3 regions of the Exiguobacterium sp. E17S genome follow, and region 2 is predicted to be linked to each of the others. Evidence: a T-box and tRNA genes for the amino acid it is inferred to sense, from the RefSeq annotation. Region 2 holds a T-box; the other regions hold tRNA genes.

Region 1 (5,750 bases), on a different contig from region 2:
TCGATGTGAAGGTCTCGACTTCATTGACGTTCGCGACATCTCTCAAAGCGACAGGTCCGTTTGCTGAGAAGAGTTGGACGTCTTCGAGATCTTCTTTCGAGACGAGTCCTTCTTCATAAGATAATTGTATGTCTTGATCCTTATTGTCGAGATTGAGCGTTCCGACCGTAACTGGCTTCGTTTGATCGTTAACGGTACCGAGAATCTGGAAACCAGATAGTCCGCGATCACTTGCTTTCTCAGGATCGATTTCTACGAGATACTGCTTTTGTTTTTCGCTGAAGTTGTTCGTGATATATTTCAAATCATTATTTTTCGACATGTTATCCTCGACGAGTTTTGCCGCCTCTTGAAGGGCTTCGAGGTCGTTCGAGAACAAGTCGACATCGACATTGTTATTCGACGGAGGACCACCTGTCGATAGTTCAGCCACACTGATTTTGACATCGACGTTTTCATCTTGAGCGATGTCTTCCATCTGTGTTTCAAGTGACTTGATCGTTTTCTCGACGTTTACACCGTCTTTTAGATTCAAGAAGTAACTTGCTTTATTATCGAGACGTAAGCCTGTCGTGAAGTCACGCGCTCCGACAGAAGTCGTCACGTCAGCAATGGCTTTTTCTTTATCAAACATTTTTTCCATCTCAAACGAGACGTCACTTGTTTTTTCAAGTGATGTGGCAGCCGGAAGTTCAAGCGATGCCGTCAAGGTCTTCGATGCTTCGTTCGGAATGAACGTAAAGCCGAGACGCGGTACGATCGCCAGGGAACCACCGAGAAGGACAAACGATACGACCAAGATGATCGCCTTGTGCGAGAGTGATTTTTCAATCAGCTTGCCGTACCACCGTTGAAGAACTCCTTCTTTTTCTTCCGCTGGTACCTTCTTGAATGCAAACTTCGCGAGAATCGGTACGATCGTGATTGCCACAAGTAGTGAAGCAAGTAGTGAGAAAATAATCGTCAAAGCGAACGGTAAGAAGAACTTACCAGTAATGCCACCGACAAATCCAATCGGCAGGAAGACGACGACGGTCGTCAGCGTCGATGACGTGATTGCTTTTAGAATTTCTTTTGTCGATTGTTCGATGATCTCATCCGTCATACCGGATTCGGATTTTCGGACGCGCCGGAAGATGTTCTCGATGACAACGATACTATCATCGAGACACGACCGACTGCAACAGCCATCCCACCAAGTGTCATGATGTTCAGGGAGATATCTTGCCAGTTCAAGAAGATAGCAGCGATGAGTAATGATAATGGAATCGAGACGATGGCGATGATCGTCGCGCGAAGGTTCCGTAAGAACAAGAGTACAGCGAGTGATGCGAAGAGTGCACCAAGTAATCCTTCTTTGACGAGTGTCGCAACGGACTCCTCGATATCCTTCGCTGAATCGATTCCAATCGTATAGTCGACTTGATCGTCATATTTATTGAGGATCTTCGTGACTTCATCTGCGATTTCGACTGTATTGGCATCTTGTTTTTTCGTGATTGCCATCGATAAGGAATCTTTTAAGTCGTAACGTGTTTTTTCACTTTGTTGCGAGACTGCTTCGATTTTTGCGATATCCTCTAGGCGAATCGGTTCTGCAGGTTCAGACGCCTGATCTGCAGCTGCTCCACCTGTTGTACTTGGTGGACCTTGCGTTGCACCTTGTGGTGGACCGCCAGCAGATGAACCACCTGTTTGACCGTTACTTGATGAACTAGTCGCACCTGCAGCAGGTGTCAATTGTAGATTTTTTAGTTTATCTAGATTTTCTAGTTTTTCCTCAACGCGAATCGGAATTTTCGAATCGTTTTCTGATAGCTGACCAGATGGGAACGAGACATACTTTCCATTGATTTGTTCCTTGATGCTCGAGAGCGAGAGACCCGCTTCCGTCGCTTTCTCCTTATCGACGGTGATTTGAACGAGATCATCCTTATAGCCACCAACGGAGACGCTGTTGATTCCTGGAATCTTACTAAGTTCAGGTTCGATATCTTCCTTTAGGATTTTTTCGATGTCTTTACCATCCTTACTAAAGAAAGAGATGTTATAGATCGGGAACGATCCAAAGGACAAACGATTCAATTTCGTCGTTGCTTCCTCCGGTAGATTCGCATCTTGGATTGCAGCATCGATTTGTTGTTCGACCTTATCCATATCGGTATCGAACGGGAATTCGATGTTTAAGATACCGATACTTTCATAAGAAGAACTCGTTAGCTTGGTAGCCCCTTCAATTCCTTTAAGGGAAGTTTCAAGCTTTGAGACAACTTGTTTATCGACATCGTCAGGAGATGCACCAGGGTAAACCGCTTCGATTGAAATCTGAGGAAACTCGATTTCTGGGAACTGATCGACTTTTAATTGTGAGAAGGAATACACGCCTCCTAAAATCAATAGGATTGCAATGATGAAGACAGCAACCGAGTTCTTCAAACTAAATCGGGTTAAAAAGTTCATATGAACGCTCCTTTCTTTTTATATGTGCTTATTTACATAGTAGAGGACACTCATAGAACCCGCAACTTTAAAACTGTTTTTATTTAAAAAGATCTTTTTGAAAAAAGATAAATTTTTTTTGTTAAAAAGGCTTTACACTTTTCGATATGCTGCTATAATAAAAACATACCCAGTAACAACACAGCATGATTCTGTAGCTCAGCTGGGAGAGCGCTACCTTGACAGGGTAGAGGTCGCTGGTTCGAGCCCAGTCAGAATCATACCGAAATCGCTCCTTTTTGAAGGAGCGATTTTTTTTGCGTTAAAAAAACTATTCCCGAAATCAATCAGGAATAGTTGGTAGGCAGGTAAACTGTTTTATTGAATTTCGAGATGAAGATCGCCACGCTTCGTCCACCCTGCGACGGTCGTCAATCGATAGAAGACAAGCGTCAAGACGCCAGGTAGAACGACACCAGTCAAGAAGAAGACGAGGAACGCCTGAGGACCTTGGTTGACGAAGATATTGAGTGGGGCAATCATCGAATTTAATCCAAGTCCTGCGAGTTCATACGGTACTTTCAAAGAGAGAAGGAGCGTCGCGACAGGAGCTGAAATCATCGCTGCGAGAAACGGTGCAACGACAAGACGTGGATTTTTAACGATATTCGGGAATTGTACTTTAGGTGTTACAAAGAATGAAGCAATCAAACCACCTGGATCCGTCTGACGATATGCCATCAACGTAAAGCCGACGAATTGAGCGGAACAGCCAATGAGCGCAGCGGCACTTGCTACAGGATCAAGTTGCAAAGCGATAGCCAGTGCAGCGGACGAAGCAGGAGACATCAATAAGACACTAAAGATGAGTGCAATGACAAGAGATGTAGCAATAGGAGAAGACTCGACTGAAGCCGTGATCATGGCACTGAATTTTGTAAGGAGTGGTGTCGTGACGGCAGCAGCACCAATTCCAGTCACGCCACCAGCAAGGACAGCACTCATCGGGATCACCATCATGTCAAATTTCGTTTTTCCAGTCATGCGTTTTCCGACGTATACAGCGACAGCAGCTGCGAGTAACGCACTGATTGGTTGACCGGGTACAAGAACGAGTCCAGAAGCAGTCGATTGAAGAGCGGCACCACCAATCGTCGCTGCGATCATTGCGCTGAACAGGACAAGTGTGTTTCCTCCGAGCTGAAAGGCAATACCGGCACCAAGCGCAGGGGCGAGTAGTACTTTTGCGACACCACCAATCGTCAGTAGCATTTGGATATGTAGAAGATTTCCGAGCGTCTCAATCAGGAGTCCGACACCGAGTGTTACAAGAACGGCATTTGCCATTCCAGCTGATACTTTTACCATTCGATCCATCGCATATTCTTTCAACGTTGTCATCCTCTCTATCTATCTCTATTTTTTGCCATGAAAAAAGCCTATCCGTTTTTGGGATAGGCGCCACTCATTCTGTGCGGGCGCCTCATTCGATGCATCGAAAGAAGGGCCCAAAAATCATTTCCGTTTCATCATCGGAAAAGTTTTCAGTCCCTCATGCATAGAATAATCAGTCGTCCAACTTGGTTAAATGGCTGTTGCGTCGGAATCATTCGATCGTGCCCCTCTCTGTGAATTTTTCTAAGCCTAACACGCTCTTGAATAATAATCAATATTTTCTGACAATTTATTTTTTCCTGAAATCTGACAGGAATTCACGGTATCATCGGGAAATCCTAATTTAACAACAATGGAGGCGTTTACATGAAAGTGATGCTTTTTACAGATATTCATGGCAATGCATCAGCATTACGTGCGGTATTGTCCTATCTTGATCAACAACCAGATATCGATGCCGTCTATTGTCTCGGTGATCTTGTCGGCATTGGACCAGAGCATAATGAAGTCATTGATCTATTGAAGCAACGACTTGATATTCAAACGATTTCTGGGAATCATGATGAATGTGTCCTTGCTTTAATCCATGGGGAGAACTATCCCGATAGTTACCGCCATGCTAAAGAGCACCACCAATGGATTGCGGATACGTTGACGCAAGAAAATCAAAAGTATTTGGAACGATTACCGCGTGTCTTAAATATCATGCATCAGGAACAAACGATGCACCTGACGCACTATGCTTATGCCGACCAGACGAAGAAGATTGGTGAAGAGCCGTTAAAGCAAGCGGTGGATGGAACGAAAGAAAACTTATCCGTCCTGTTTGCTGGAAGTGAGGCGCGGATCATTGGATTCGGTCATCATCATCCAGCGCAACAAGTCGAGACAGAGCAAACGCTCTTTATTAATCCAGGTGCACTTGGATGTCAGGAAACAGCTATTGCTCCAGTAGCAATTATCGATTGGGAGAAGGATCAAGTCCGTTCAGAAATCCTGAAGCTTCCATATGATGATCGACCATTTTTAGACGTCCTCAATACGACGGAGATGCCGGAACGTGAGTTGATGCGCCGTCTCTTCTTCGGTAGTAGGACATGAAAAAACCTTCATGAGTAGTTCATGAAGGAAGTCGATTAAGCAGATAGCTTCGTCGTAATTGAGATGAGGCACACGACAATCAATAACACGATACCGATGTTTCGTTTCAATGGATGGCGTGACCAGTAAAAGAATAGCGCAAGGACAGGGGCCACAAAAAAGGCAACGATGAGACTGATCAATGTTGCAAGAAATAATACAAACATCCAAAGCTTGCTAGTAGTCCGATATACCTGCCACATGTCGTAGAGCGACATGAGTGTATAGGCGAGTAACACGAAGATGATTCCGGTCGATAAACTCAAAGCGATCATCACTCCATTCCCTATTTAGTATAAGGGAAAGAGTGAGAATGATTACACGACTTGAAGTAAAAAACATGACGAATCGATGAACGTACGATTAGACGCTGTAACGAAAAAAGAAAGGAGAGGGCATCTATGTCAGACATCTATCGCCGTTTTTTTCTATTTCCGGATATTTTGATCATGCTCGTACTACTGATTGGAATAAGTAGTTATACCATTGCTCAGCCGTTTCATTGGTCGATTTTACTGTTCTTTTGTCTTGGACTGATCGTCTTTAGTTTCAGTGAATACCTGACGCATCGTTTTTTGTTCCATTTACCACCGCCTAAAAATATGCTTGGACGAAAGTTGTTGAAGCGACTTCATTACGATCATCATGCGCATCCGAATGAACTGCATCTGTTGTTTTTACCGGTCTGGTATTCCTTGCCGAATCTTGGTTTCTTTGCGGCTCTGACCTATCTTCTGACGCAATCTATCGTTTCGACAGCTGCAGCCGCGAGTGGA
Region 2 (5,750 bases):
ATCATACGTCGCCCAGGTCCCCGTCTCTTTTAAGCGGTAACGAATGATGGCTTCCTGACTCCATTTCAACGTCGCATTCCGGTCCCCGCAATACGCCATTAACGGCACGGTCAGCTCTTCCTGCAGTTTTCCGGCGATGACCGGTGTTCCTTGTTTGATGATGCCGAACTTTTGTAAAGCAATCTCTTGGAGCGTATCTCCGAGAATCGCTTGGTGATCGTGCCCGATTGACGTGATGATCGCGGCGACCGGCTTCTTGAAGACGTTCGTCGAATCATACAGTCCACCGAGACCGACTTCATAGATGACGAAATCGGGACGAATCTGATCAAAATAATAGAAGGCAAGTCCTGTTAATGCCTCGAACTCAGTGACCGTACCGAGTGCCGGATCGATGCGCCCGATGGCCGCTTGAACAGCGATCGCAGATGCGACGAGATCGTCTTCTGCAATCGGTATCCCATTCAACATGATCCGTTCCTCGAACTGAATGATATACGGCGACGTAAACGTCCCGATTCGTAATCCTTCCGCAATTCCCATCTCACGTAAGAACGCAACCGTCGATCCTTTTCCGTTCGTGCCAGCGACATGAATCGTCGGAATCGCGTCTGGGTCAATCTGTAATTCCAGTAACATCGCCTGCATCCGTTCAAGGCCTGGTTTAACACCGAATGCTAGTAAGCTCGATAACCAATCCAATACATCTTCTCGCGTCCTCATGCTGTTCGCTCCTTTAAAAAAAGTGGCTCAAGGAGACTTGAGCCACTGCTGTAATTAGTGTGAGAGTTCGTTGATGCGTGCTTCGACAGCTTGACGTTTTTCCGTATAATCAAGTGCCTTCGCTTTTTCTTCATCAATGACATGTGCTGGTGCTTTGCCGACGAAGCCAGGGTTGTTGAGTTTTTTCTCGACCCGTTCGACTTCTTTCGTATACTTGACGAGTTCTTTATTCAAGCGCGCGATTTCTTCCTCGATGTTGATCAAGTCCGCGAGTGGGATGAACAATTCTGCTCCCGTTACGATCGCACTCATTGCTTTTTCTGGCGCCGGCATCTGTTCTTCAATCCGGAGTTCAGACGCGTTCGTGAACTTTTGCAAGTACGAGCTGTTTGACGACAAGTCGTCTTGAACACGTGCGTCATTCGTCGAGATGAACAGTTGGATCTGTTTCGACATCGGTGCGTTCACTTCGGCGCGGATGTTACGAACCGAACGGATGACGTTCTGAACCGCTTCGAATGCTGGAACAGCTTCCGGGAAGTCGAGTGACGTCTCGCGTGTTGGCCACGCGGCACGTGTGATCGTTTCGCCTTCATGCGGTAAGTGTTGCCAGATCTCTTCCGTGATGAACGGCATGAATGGATGCATCAGACGCATGATCCGGTCGAGCGTATAGGCAAGAACCGAACGCGTCGTCTGCTTCGCTGCTTCATCTTCCCCGTTGAGTGGTAATTTCGCCATCTCGATGTACCAGTTACAGAAGTCTTCCCAGATGAAGTGATAAAGAATTCGTCCCGCTTCACCAAATTCATATTTATCCGACAGACGCGTCACATCGTCGATCGTCGTCTGTAAGCGTGTCAGAATCCATTTATCTGCGAGTGACTTCTCGCCTGTCAAATCGATCTGATCAAACGTTAGACCATCCATGTTCATCAAGGCAAAACGGCTTGCATTCCACAGTTTGTTCGAGAAGTTCCATGTTGCTTCGATTTTTTCCCAGTAGAAACGGAGATCGTTCCCTGGCGTTGATCCTGTCGTTAAGAACCAACGGAGTGAATCGGCACCGTACTTCTCAATGACATCCATCGGGTCGATTCCGTTCCCGAGGGATTTCGACATCTTGCGTCCTTCCGAATCACGAATCAATCCGTGGATCAAGACGTCTTGGAATGGACGTTGTCCTGTGAATTCGTACGATTGGAAGATCATCCGTGATACCCAGAAAGCGATGATGTCATAACCCGTAACGAGTGTCGATGTCGGGAAGTATTTTTGATAATCAGCAGCGTCCGTATTCGGCCACCCCATCGTCGAGAACGGCCAAAGCGCTGAAGAGAACCATGTATCGAGGACATCGTTGTCTTGCTCCCAGTTCTCGATATCGGCTGGTGCTTCCTTGCCAACGTAGACTTCACCTGTTTCTTTATGGTACCAAGCCGGAATCCGGTGTCCCCACCACAGTTGACGGCTGACACACCAGTCACGGATGTTTTCCATCCAGCGTACATATGTGTTCTCAAAGCGTTGTGGAACGAAGTTAACCTTGTCTGGTCCTTGTTGCTCCTCAAGTGCTTTTTGCGCGAGTGGCTCCATTTTAACGAACCATTGGAGTGAGAGATACGGCTCAACGATCGCGTCTGAACGCTCCGAGTGACCGACAGAGTGCAAGTGTGGTTCGATTTTGATTAGAACACCTTCTGCTTTTAAATCTTCAACGATTTGTTTCCGGCATTCGAAGCGATCCATACCTTCGTATTTCCCTGCGTTCTCGTTCATCGTTCCATCTTCATTCATGACGAGGACACGTGGTAACTCGTGACGGTTACCGACTTCGAAGTCGTTCGGGTCGTGGGCTGGTGTGATTTTAACGACACCTGTACCGAACTCCATGTCGACATAGTCATCGGCAACGATCGGAATCTCGCGACCAACGATTGGTAACGTGATCGTTTTTCCGACGAGGTGAGCATAACGCTCATCCTTCGGATTCACGGCAATCGCTGTATCACCGAGCATCGTCTCAGGACGTGTCGTCGCTAGTTCAACGTGACCTGAACCGTCCGTTAGTGGATAGCTGAAGTGATAGAACGCACCTTCAATATCCTTATAGATGACTTCGATATCTGAGATCGCTGTTTTTGTTGCTGGGTCCCAGTTAACGATGTATTCGCCGCGGTAGATCAAGCCTTTTTCGTAAAGTTTCACGAAGACTTCTTGAACCGCTTCTGACAATCCTTCGTCAAGCGTGAAGCGTTCACGCGAATAATCGAGTCCGAGACCAAGTTTTGCCCATTGTGCACGGATCGTTGACGCGTACTCTTCTTTCCATGCCCATGATTGCTCGAGGAATTTCTCACGACCCATTTCAAGGCGTGATTGTCCTTCTGCCCGCAGTTTTTGTTCGACTTTTGCTTGCGTCGCGATACCGGCATGATCCATTCCTGGTAGGTAAAGGACGTCGAACCCTTGCATCCGCTTCATCCGTGTCAGCATGTCTTGTAACGTCGTGTCCCATGCGTGACCGAGATGCAATTTACCTGTGACGTTCGGTGGTGGAATGACGATCGTGTACGGCTCTTTTTCTGGATCCTGATCGGCTTTGAAATAGTCACCTTTCACCCAAAAGTCGTACCATTTTTCTTCCGTTGCCTGCGGATCATACTTCGTTGGCATTGATAATTCCTGCATCCTGATCGCTCCCTTTTTGTCCATAATAAAAACGGCTTCTCTCGTCCTATGCTAAGGACGAAAGAAAGCCGTTGCTTTTTTCCGCGGTACCACCTTAGTTCATCCATAATCGGATGCCCTCGAGCCACGTAACGTGTGGAGGACGGATATCGCTCGTAAGACTTACGATACCAGCTCGTGGGGTGACCTTCCTCCTGTTCGCCCGTCACATCTTTCAGCCAAGGATGTGTTCTCTACACCGGTACGAATACAGGACTACTCTTCCCGTCATCGCTGTTGCCATTTTCTTCTTTACTCATTTTAGCCGAGACTTCAAGTAATCGTCAAGAACTGCTTAACGACCAAATTCAACTTGGAGTTCTTGGAACGTCAATTCGACGGCTTCAATCGTCCGCTCGATGTCTTCGTCCGTATGGGCGATCGACAGGAAGAGACCTTCGAATTGTGACGGTGGTAAGAAAACACCACGCGCCGCCATCTTTTGATAATACGAACGGAACATCTCAAGGTTCGATGTTTTCGCTTTTTCGAAGTTCGTGACACGTTCATCCGTAAAGAAGACACCAAACATCGCGCCTGCGCGGTTCGTCGTCAGCGGAATGTTATATTTCGCCGCAGCGTTCAGGTAGCCTTCTGACAAACGGCTCGCTTTTCGGTCGAACTCTGCATAGTGTTCTGGTTTCAATTGTGTCAATGTCGCTAGACCCGCTGCCATCGCGAGTGGGTTCCCGGATAATGTACCCGCTTGATAGATTGGACCTTGTGGTGCGATCTGTTCCATGATGTCACGACGTCCGCCGTAAGCACCGACTGGCATTCCGCCGCCGATGACTTTACCGAGACACGTGATGTCCGGTGTGACACCGAAATGTCCTTGCGCACAGTGGAATCCGACACGGAAACCGGTCATGACTTCGTCAAAGATCAATAAAGCGCCGTTTTCCGATGTGATCTCCCGTAAGCCTTCGAGGAAGCCTGGTTCTGGTGGCACGAAGCCCATGTTCCCAGCAGCCGGTTCGACGATGACACCAGCGATATCGTCGCCGTGTTTTTCGAACGCGATCCGGACAGCGTCCAAATCGTTGTATGGAACCGTCAGCGTCATGCTCGCGATTTGCGCCGGAACGCCTGGTGAATCTGGTAATCCGAGTGTCGCGACACCTGAACCTGCTTTGATCAAGAGCGAGTCACCGTGACCATGGTAACAGCCTTCGAACTTGAGGATTTTCGTCCGACCTGTGTAACCACGCGCGAGACGAAGCGCTGCCATCGTAGCTTCTGTTCCTGAGTTGACCATCCGGACGACTTCGACTGACGGCACACGACTGATGACGACTTCCGCCATCGCTGATTCGATTTCCGTTGGTGTCCCGTAGCTCCAGCCACGTGTCGCTTGTTCTTGGATCGCTGACGTGACGATTGGATCGGCATGACCGAGAATCATTGGTCCCCATGACAAGACGTAATCGATATACTCTTTTCCGTCGATGTCATAGAGCTTTGATCCTTTCGCATGATCTGCGAAAATCGGTGTCATCCCGACCGATTTATAAGCACGGACCGGGCTGTTTACACCACCCGGCATGAGCGGGAGTGCCCGCTCGAATGCTTCTTTTGATTTTGAGTTCTGGTTAATTAAGCTCATTTCGACCCCTCCAGGTAACGACAAATGTCTTTTGCGAAATAGGTGATGATTAAATCAGCGCCTGCTCGTTTAAAGCCAAGCATCGTCTCAAGGACGATTCGTTCTTCATCAATCCAGCCGTTCAAGGCAGCAGCTTTGACCATCGCATACTCACCCGATACGTTATACGCGACGATCGGCAGATCAATTCGCTCGCGCACATCGCGAATGATATCCATGAACGCAAGCGCAGGTTTGACGATCATGAAGTCAGCTCCTTGATCGACGTCCGCTGTTGCTTCGCGGAACGCTTCGCGACGGTTTGCTGGATCCATTTGATAACCTTTCCGGTCGCCTTCTCCCGGTGCCGAATTCGCTGCATCACGGAATGGACCGTAATAAGCAGACGCATATTTAACACCATAGCTCATGACTGGAATATGGCTGAAGCCGTTCTCGTCTAATCCTTGACGAATCGCTGCGACGAATCCGTCCATCATCGATGATGGAGCGATGACGTCGGCACCCGCTCGAGCTTGTGAGATCGCTGTCTTGACGTGAAGCGGTAATGACGCATCATTATCGACCGTACCGTCAGCGACGATCCCACAGTGACCTGTCGACGTATATTCACATAAGCATGTGTCAGCGATGACCGTTAGCTGCGGGGCAACCTTCTTGACGAGACGTGTCGCTTCTTGAACGATCCCGT
Region 3 (5,750 bases), on a different contig from region 2:
CGCAGACGACAAGAACGTCGTTGGTGGATACATGATCATGACGAAAGCAAGACCACCTGTCATCATGTAAAAACTTTTCTTAATGACGGGTAAATGATTGGCGATGCGTCCACTAGCGAGTAGGAAAATCGAAAAACTAACAGCAGCTCCAAGACCGAATAATGTTCCACGCAGGTCGAGTGGGCTCGAGTAAGCAGCACTCGCAAGAATGGCTCCGCCAATCAGTAGAATCGCGGACAGGAAATGCGCGCGAGTAGGTAAACGTCTGAATGCGAGCGCATCAATGATGACACCGATCCAAGTGAATTGGAATAAGAGAATGATCGCAACGGATGCCGATACGGTCTGAAGACTTTGGTAATAGAGATAACCGGTTGTACCGCTTGAAATACCAATCAGCATGAGAAGACCAGCTGTTTTGAGATCGAGACGAAGGTTTTTCGTAAATAAGGCAAGTCCGAAAATCATCAGCCAGCCGAAGAAAAATTGACTACCTGAAACGGCTGCTGAGTTGAATCCAGCAGCATAAGCGAGTTTGACGATCGTTGAGAGGACACCATAACTGATAGCGCCAATCAGAACGAATAAAGTGGCTTTTGAGCGATGCATGAATAATTTCCCTCCATTTTTAGTAAAAACCACACAAAAAAGGTTGCAACGGGGCCTTGTCCAGGTTTTTTGGACAGGGTTTGGTTGCAACCTGTGTGATTTATTGAGTTGATGTGTCGAGCAAACGATACAGCCGGGTTTTCGTTTGATTATACTGAACGGTCAGCGCATTCCACTTCTTTAATGACGCGGTAGCTTTCCGTGTTAAACGATTTAAATCCGCTGTTGACTCATCAATCTTAACGAAATCCGGTTTTTTCGTCAAGCGTGAAAGCACTTTCTTTTCAGCGTCCATCGCTTGTCGATACGTTTTCGAGAACGTTTGAAATGTCTGCTCGCGTTCCTTGATGATTGTCACTAAGGCAGTTCCTTCTGTTTTTGCTTTACCATCAAGTTTGTTGACAGCATCCTTCAATTCTTCAAGATCGAGTGCAGCGTACGTTTCCTTACGTAACGTTTCTTCTTGTTTCAATAAAGCAAGCCGTTCGTCATTTAAGGCTTCTAATTCCTCTCGTTCATTTTGAGAGCGTTTGATTTCTTCAGCACCTGCATCAAGAACAGCTTGGTACGTATTAACTGAAATTTCATCCTTACGAGCACGTTGATCAGCTAGCGTAAATGCCTTCTCTTCACCTTTCACTTGTTGCTCTAGCTGTTCATGAAGAGAGGCTGGTGAATCGTTGGAGCAGGCAGCGAGTCCGAAGTTCGACAGGAACAGTATTGCTACGAATGTTTTTTTCATCTGGATAGTAACTCCTTATAAATTCGAGTGTTGCGCGAAGTTGTACGGAATATGGAAATCTTCATCATAAATCGCGAATTGATAGCCTTTTTTCTGAAGTCCGGCAACAATGGCTGGAAGTGCCTTGATGGCTTGTGGTTGTTCATGTAAGAGTATGATTTCAAACGGACGCTCTGCTCGCCGAATGACCGTATTCGCTACTTCTTTTGCACTATCTTTGTAATACCAGTCCATTGAATCGATTGACCAGTCCCACACACGGAAGTCTGCTGAATGAATGGCAGATGCCATTTTTTTCGTGATGCCGGGATCAGAGCCATAAGGTGGTCGTGTCAAATGTGGTGTTAGCTTCGTCAACTCATGGATTTTCTTCTGAACACTTTGCATCTCTGAGACATACTTTCCTTTTTCGTACAATGTATCGTAATCGTGTGTTTCCCCGTGTAATCCGATATAGTGTCCAGCTTTAGCAGTAGCTTTGACTTCTTGCGGAAAAGCATCTACTTGTGATCCGAGATAAAAGAAAGTGGCACGAGTCTGAAGTTGATCCAATGTTCGAAGTAAGTCCGGTGTTAATGCGGATGGACCATCCTCGAATGTTAAATAAGCGACTTTTTTCGTCACACCATTCCATTTTTCCACGCGTGCTTTTTCCATATTGACGACAGGTACTTCAGTAATGGATTTACCTGTCGTAATGGATTGCTGTTCAGGAGTAAAAACGTATCGATAAGCGACATATCCCCCAACTCCGAGAAAAACAAGTGTGAGAAGTAAGAAAAATCGAGGGAAAAACTTTCTTTTTTTTGTACGCGGTCGTGGACCGAGTTCGCTAGCGTGGCTTGAGGTAAATGGATCCATCGTTGTCTGTCGCTCCTTTTGTCAAAAATATCATATACAGATAATGTAACATTCTGACTGTTTCTTTTGTAACAAACAGATGACAAAAAGATGACGAAAAATCGATTTTTCTAAAAAATATCGATTTATTTAGAAGAAGTTTGTAAGAAATAAAAAAACAACCACTGAATAAGTGATTGTTTCATGTGTTATTAGTGTTCTGTTACAGCACACTCATCGCATTCTGTTTGATAGGATTCACATTGTTCATCCATCTCTTTTCCGCAATGGGCACACGTCTTGACGGGAAGCTCACGATAGAATGCAGCAGATGCTTCTTGGTAAAGGGGTTGTTCCATGTGTTTTTCCTCCTTCAAAATAAACGCAATGGTCTTTTTTCTTGTTTTTATTGTATTAGTACAGAAGTTTAATGTCAACTATTGTTTTATAACAGTAAATTCGTTTGAAGTATTGATAGAGGACAATAAAAAAGAGACATGCTACGATATCTAAGTAATCTGATAATAATAAGGGGGATTTACACATGACACATGCAACACTTGATACAATGCGTGTCTTAACAGAAAGACGTTCGGTTCGTCATTACGACGAAATGTTCAAACTTTCAAAACAGGAAGTGGAAGAACTATTAGAATGGACGACAGCGGCGCCGAGTGCTTGGAATTTGCAACACTGGCATTTCACGGTCTTCCATTCAGAAGAAGCGAAGCAACAGCTTGCACCGATCGCATACAATCAGCCGGCTATCACTTCGGCTTCAGCAGTCATTGCGATCTTAGGTGATGTTCAAGCTAATCGAAACTACAATCCGGTGTACGGTCCAGCAGTAGAAGCAGGTGGCATGACAGAGGATTTATTTGATTCGATCAAGGCACAGGTAGAAGGCGCTTATCAAAGTGAAGCCTATGGGCGCGATGCGGCAATGTCGAATGCGAGCCTTGCTGCGATGCAATTGATGCTTGCGGCAGAAGCGCGTGGATTATCAACACTCGCAATGGGTGGATTCGATCATCAACGTTTTGCGGAAACGTTCATCACCGAGTCACGGTATGTACCGGTCATGTTGATTGCTGTCGGAAAAGCGGTTGAAGATGCGAAAAAGCGTCCGGCACTACGTTTACCGATTGATCAAGTATCGACCTTCCTGTAAGTCATTCAAAATGGAGGAAGCGGGGTTCAATTCCTCCATTTTAATTTTTATTTTTTTTTCAGAAAAAGACTTGTCAGCCTTTTAGTTTCTTGATATATTAATACATGTCCTAGCAAGTACATAATGTACTGCAAACATGATTCTGTAGCTCAGCTGGGAGAGCGCTACCTTGACAGGGTAGAGGTCGCTGGTTCGAGCCCAGTCAGAATCATACCGAAAGCCCGCTTTTCCTTTATAGGAAAAGCGGGCTTTTTTTATTATTTCTTTATCTCATCCTCTGTGACCCATTTATGGTTTTTCACCATCTCTCCACCGTCCGTCGGTTCATAGTTCACCATGTAGACCGTCGTTTCCTTTACTTCATCAATCGTCGCTTTTGCTCCATCCATACCTTTCATATGATCCGCTTTGACAGTTGTTTCATCACCAACTTGCAGTGGCTTAGTTGGAACGGGATCGAGTTCTTCCTGAATGACCCATTTATGATTTTTCACCATCTTTCCACCAGTAGTCGGTTTGTAACTGATCGCATAGACGACGGTGTCGTAAGCTCCCGCAATCGTTGCTTTAGCTCCGTCCATACCGTCCATATGATCCGTCGTCAACGTGACGTTGCTTCCTTTCGGATAAGTCGGATCACTGGCTTCCTTTAAACCGGATGGTAGCTTTCCGTCGCTCGAATGCATCATATCTCCATGAGACATATCGTGTGAGTCACTATTACTTCCATCGTTATTGGCGGATCCACATGCACCGAGCCAAAGCGTAGAACTAAGAGCAAGTGCGGTTAATGTCAATGATTTTTTCATATAAAACCCTCCTGAAGTCACTAGTCTTCTTTACTATACCCAGCGTATATGCAAATCGTGTGCAGATGAGGTGACAGTTTCGTTTGCCTGCGTCGATCGCGTTTTTTTTAGCTATACTAAAAATGGAGAGAAAAAGGAGGAATCGTCATGCGTCGTATTTCATACTCAGTCGGAGGAATCGTGCTTGCGGCATTTTTAATTTGTGGCAGTGTGTTGTTTGGGACATTGTATTATCAGTTGTCTCAAACACGAACGCAGGAAGTAGTAGACGGTTTACTGAACCGAGGAAATACACACCGTGATGTCCTTGTCGATTCCTATGACCAAACGACGATGCGCCATGTCAGCATGATGGAAGCAGATTCATCGTTTACTGTGGTGATCACTGATGCAGATGGAAAACAACTCGAAGCGTCACGACATTTGTCGAATGAGATGAAGAGCATGTTAGAGCATACGGATTTTGATTACCGTCAACAAGGAAAAATCGTGACGATGCGTGACTTTTTAATGACGGACAGTCCCATCACCATTGACGGGGAACATCGTGGTCATGTATTCATGTTCGCTTCTAAAGAAATCGTAGATCACGTACTTGATCCGTTGAAACAGCAGTTTCTCCAAGTGGGGCTGCTAGCGCTTTTATTAGCGGGTGCGGCAAGCATTTGGACGACCCGACTCATTTCTCGTCCGTTGATTCAGATGGAAAAAGCGACAGCGCGTCTATTGGATGGGGAAGGTGGAGAGTTGCCGATTGATCGAAAAGATGAACTGGGACAATTGGCGCGTTCGATTCAGCAATTAAAACAAGATCTCGATTTTTTGAATCGGGAACGATCCGAATTTTTAGCAACCGTATCTCATGAACTACGAACACCATTGACATATATAAAGGGATACGCGGATATTCTCGAACGCCAAACGTTGACGCCGGATGAGCAACAACGCTACATTACGATCATTCGAGAAGAAAGTCAGCAAATGAATGAATGGATTGAGCAATTGTTTTGGCTAGCACGAATTGACGCCAATGCTTTTATGATGGAGCAAAAACCTGTCGATGTCGAAGACTTGATTCATCAAGTGATACGATTGATGCGTCCAGACATCGAACAAGAAAATGTTTCGTTCGAGATAGAAGGTGAGCGATTAGAAGTGATGGGTGACGCTCAGCAGCTCCGTCAGATGATCGTGAATATCATTGAAAATGCACGGCGACATACGACGTCGGGAAAAATTATCGTTCGTTATGGTGTCAACGCAGTAGGGGCTTTCATTCAAATCGAAGATACAGGAGAAGGGATCGCTGCAGAATCTTTACCTCATGTAACGAAACGGCTCTACCGAACGGAAGCATCTCGTTCTCGAAAACATGGAGGAACTGGAATCGGACTCTCCATCGTTGAAGCAATTGCTCAGACACATGGTGCAGAATTGAACATCAAGAGTCAACTTGGACATGGAACACAAGTGACACTGCAGTGGAAGGAGAAATAAAATGCCGCATGTATTGATCGTAGATGATGAACCAAGAATGCTTGAACTGCTCAAACTGTATATTCAGCCGTATGGGTACACG

The links. The T-box of region 2 lies ahead of AC3B4V_RS06445 (valine--tRNA ligase). A T-box ahead of a tRNA ligase gene usually reads a tRNA of that ligase, here a tRNA-Val.
Region 1: it encodes a tRNA-Val, which carries the amino acid that the T-box ahead of AC3B4V_RS06445 (valine--tRNA ligase) is inferred to sense. The anticodon was not compared.
Region 3: it encodes a tRNA-Val, which carries the amino acid that the T-box ahead of AC3B4V_RS06445 (valine--tRNA ligase) is inferred to sense. The anticodon was not compared.

The regions. Positions count from the first base shown of each region.
Region 1 covers NZ_JBYLRU010000005.1:53,758-59,507, reverse strand. Annotated here, with positions in the region: partial or broken gene AC3B4V_RS13935 (efflux RND transporter permease subunit) at 1-2,460, opposite strand, end outside; tRNA gene AC3B4V_RS13930 (tRNA-Val) at 2,648-2,720, shown strand; gene AC3B4V_RS13925 (PTS sugar transporter subunit IIC) at 2,818-3,840, opposite strand; gene AC3B4V_RS13920 (metallophosphoesterase family protein) at 4,201-4,935, shown strand; gene AC3B4V_RS13915 (hypothetical protein) at 4,971-5,249, opposite strand; gene AC3B4V_RS13910 (sterol desaturase family protein) at 5,376-5,750, shown strand, end outside.
Region 2 covers NZ_JBYLRU010000001.1:1,230,777-1,236,526, forward strand. Annotated here, with positions in the region: gene AC3B4V_RS06440 (bifunctional folylpolyglutamate synthase/dihydrofolate synthase) at 1-723, opposite strand, end outside; gene AC3B4V_RS06445 (valine--tRNA ligase) at 778-3,414, opposite strand; T-box leader at 3,465-3,694, opposite strand; gene hemL (glutamate-1-semialdehyde 2,1-aminomutase) at 3,749-5,059, opposite strand; gene hemB (porphobilinogen synthase) at 5,056-5,750, opposite strand, start outside.
Region 3 covers NZ_JBYLRU010000005.1:65,097-70,846, reverse strand. Annotated here, with positions in the region: gene AC3B4V_RS14005 (EamA family transporter) at 1-609, opposite strand, end outside; gene AC3B4V_RS14000 (YkyA family protein) at 710-1,351, opposite strand; gene AC3B4V_RS13995 (polysaccharide deacetylase family protein) at 1,367-1,993, opposite strand; gene yhfH (protein YhfH) at 2,404-2,550, opposite strand; gene AC3B4V_RS13985 (nitroreductase family protein) at 2,736-3,362, shown strand; tRNA gene AC3B4V_RS13980 (tRNA-Val) at 3,501-3,573, shown strand; gene AC3B4V_RS13975 (YdhK family protein) at 3,620-4,171, opposite strand; gene AC3B4V_RS13970 (sensor histidine kinase) at 4,319-5,668, shown strand; gene AC3B4V_RS13965 (response regulator transcription factor) at 5,670-5,750, shown strand, end outside.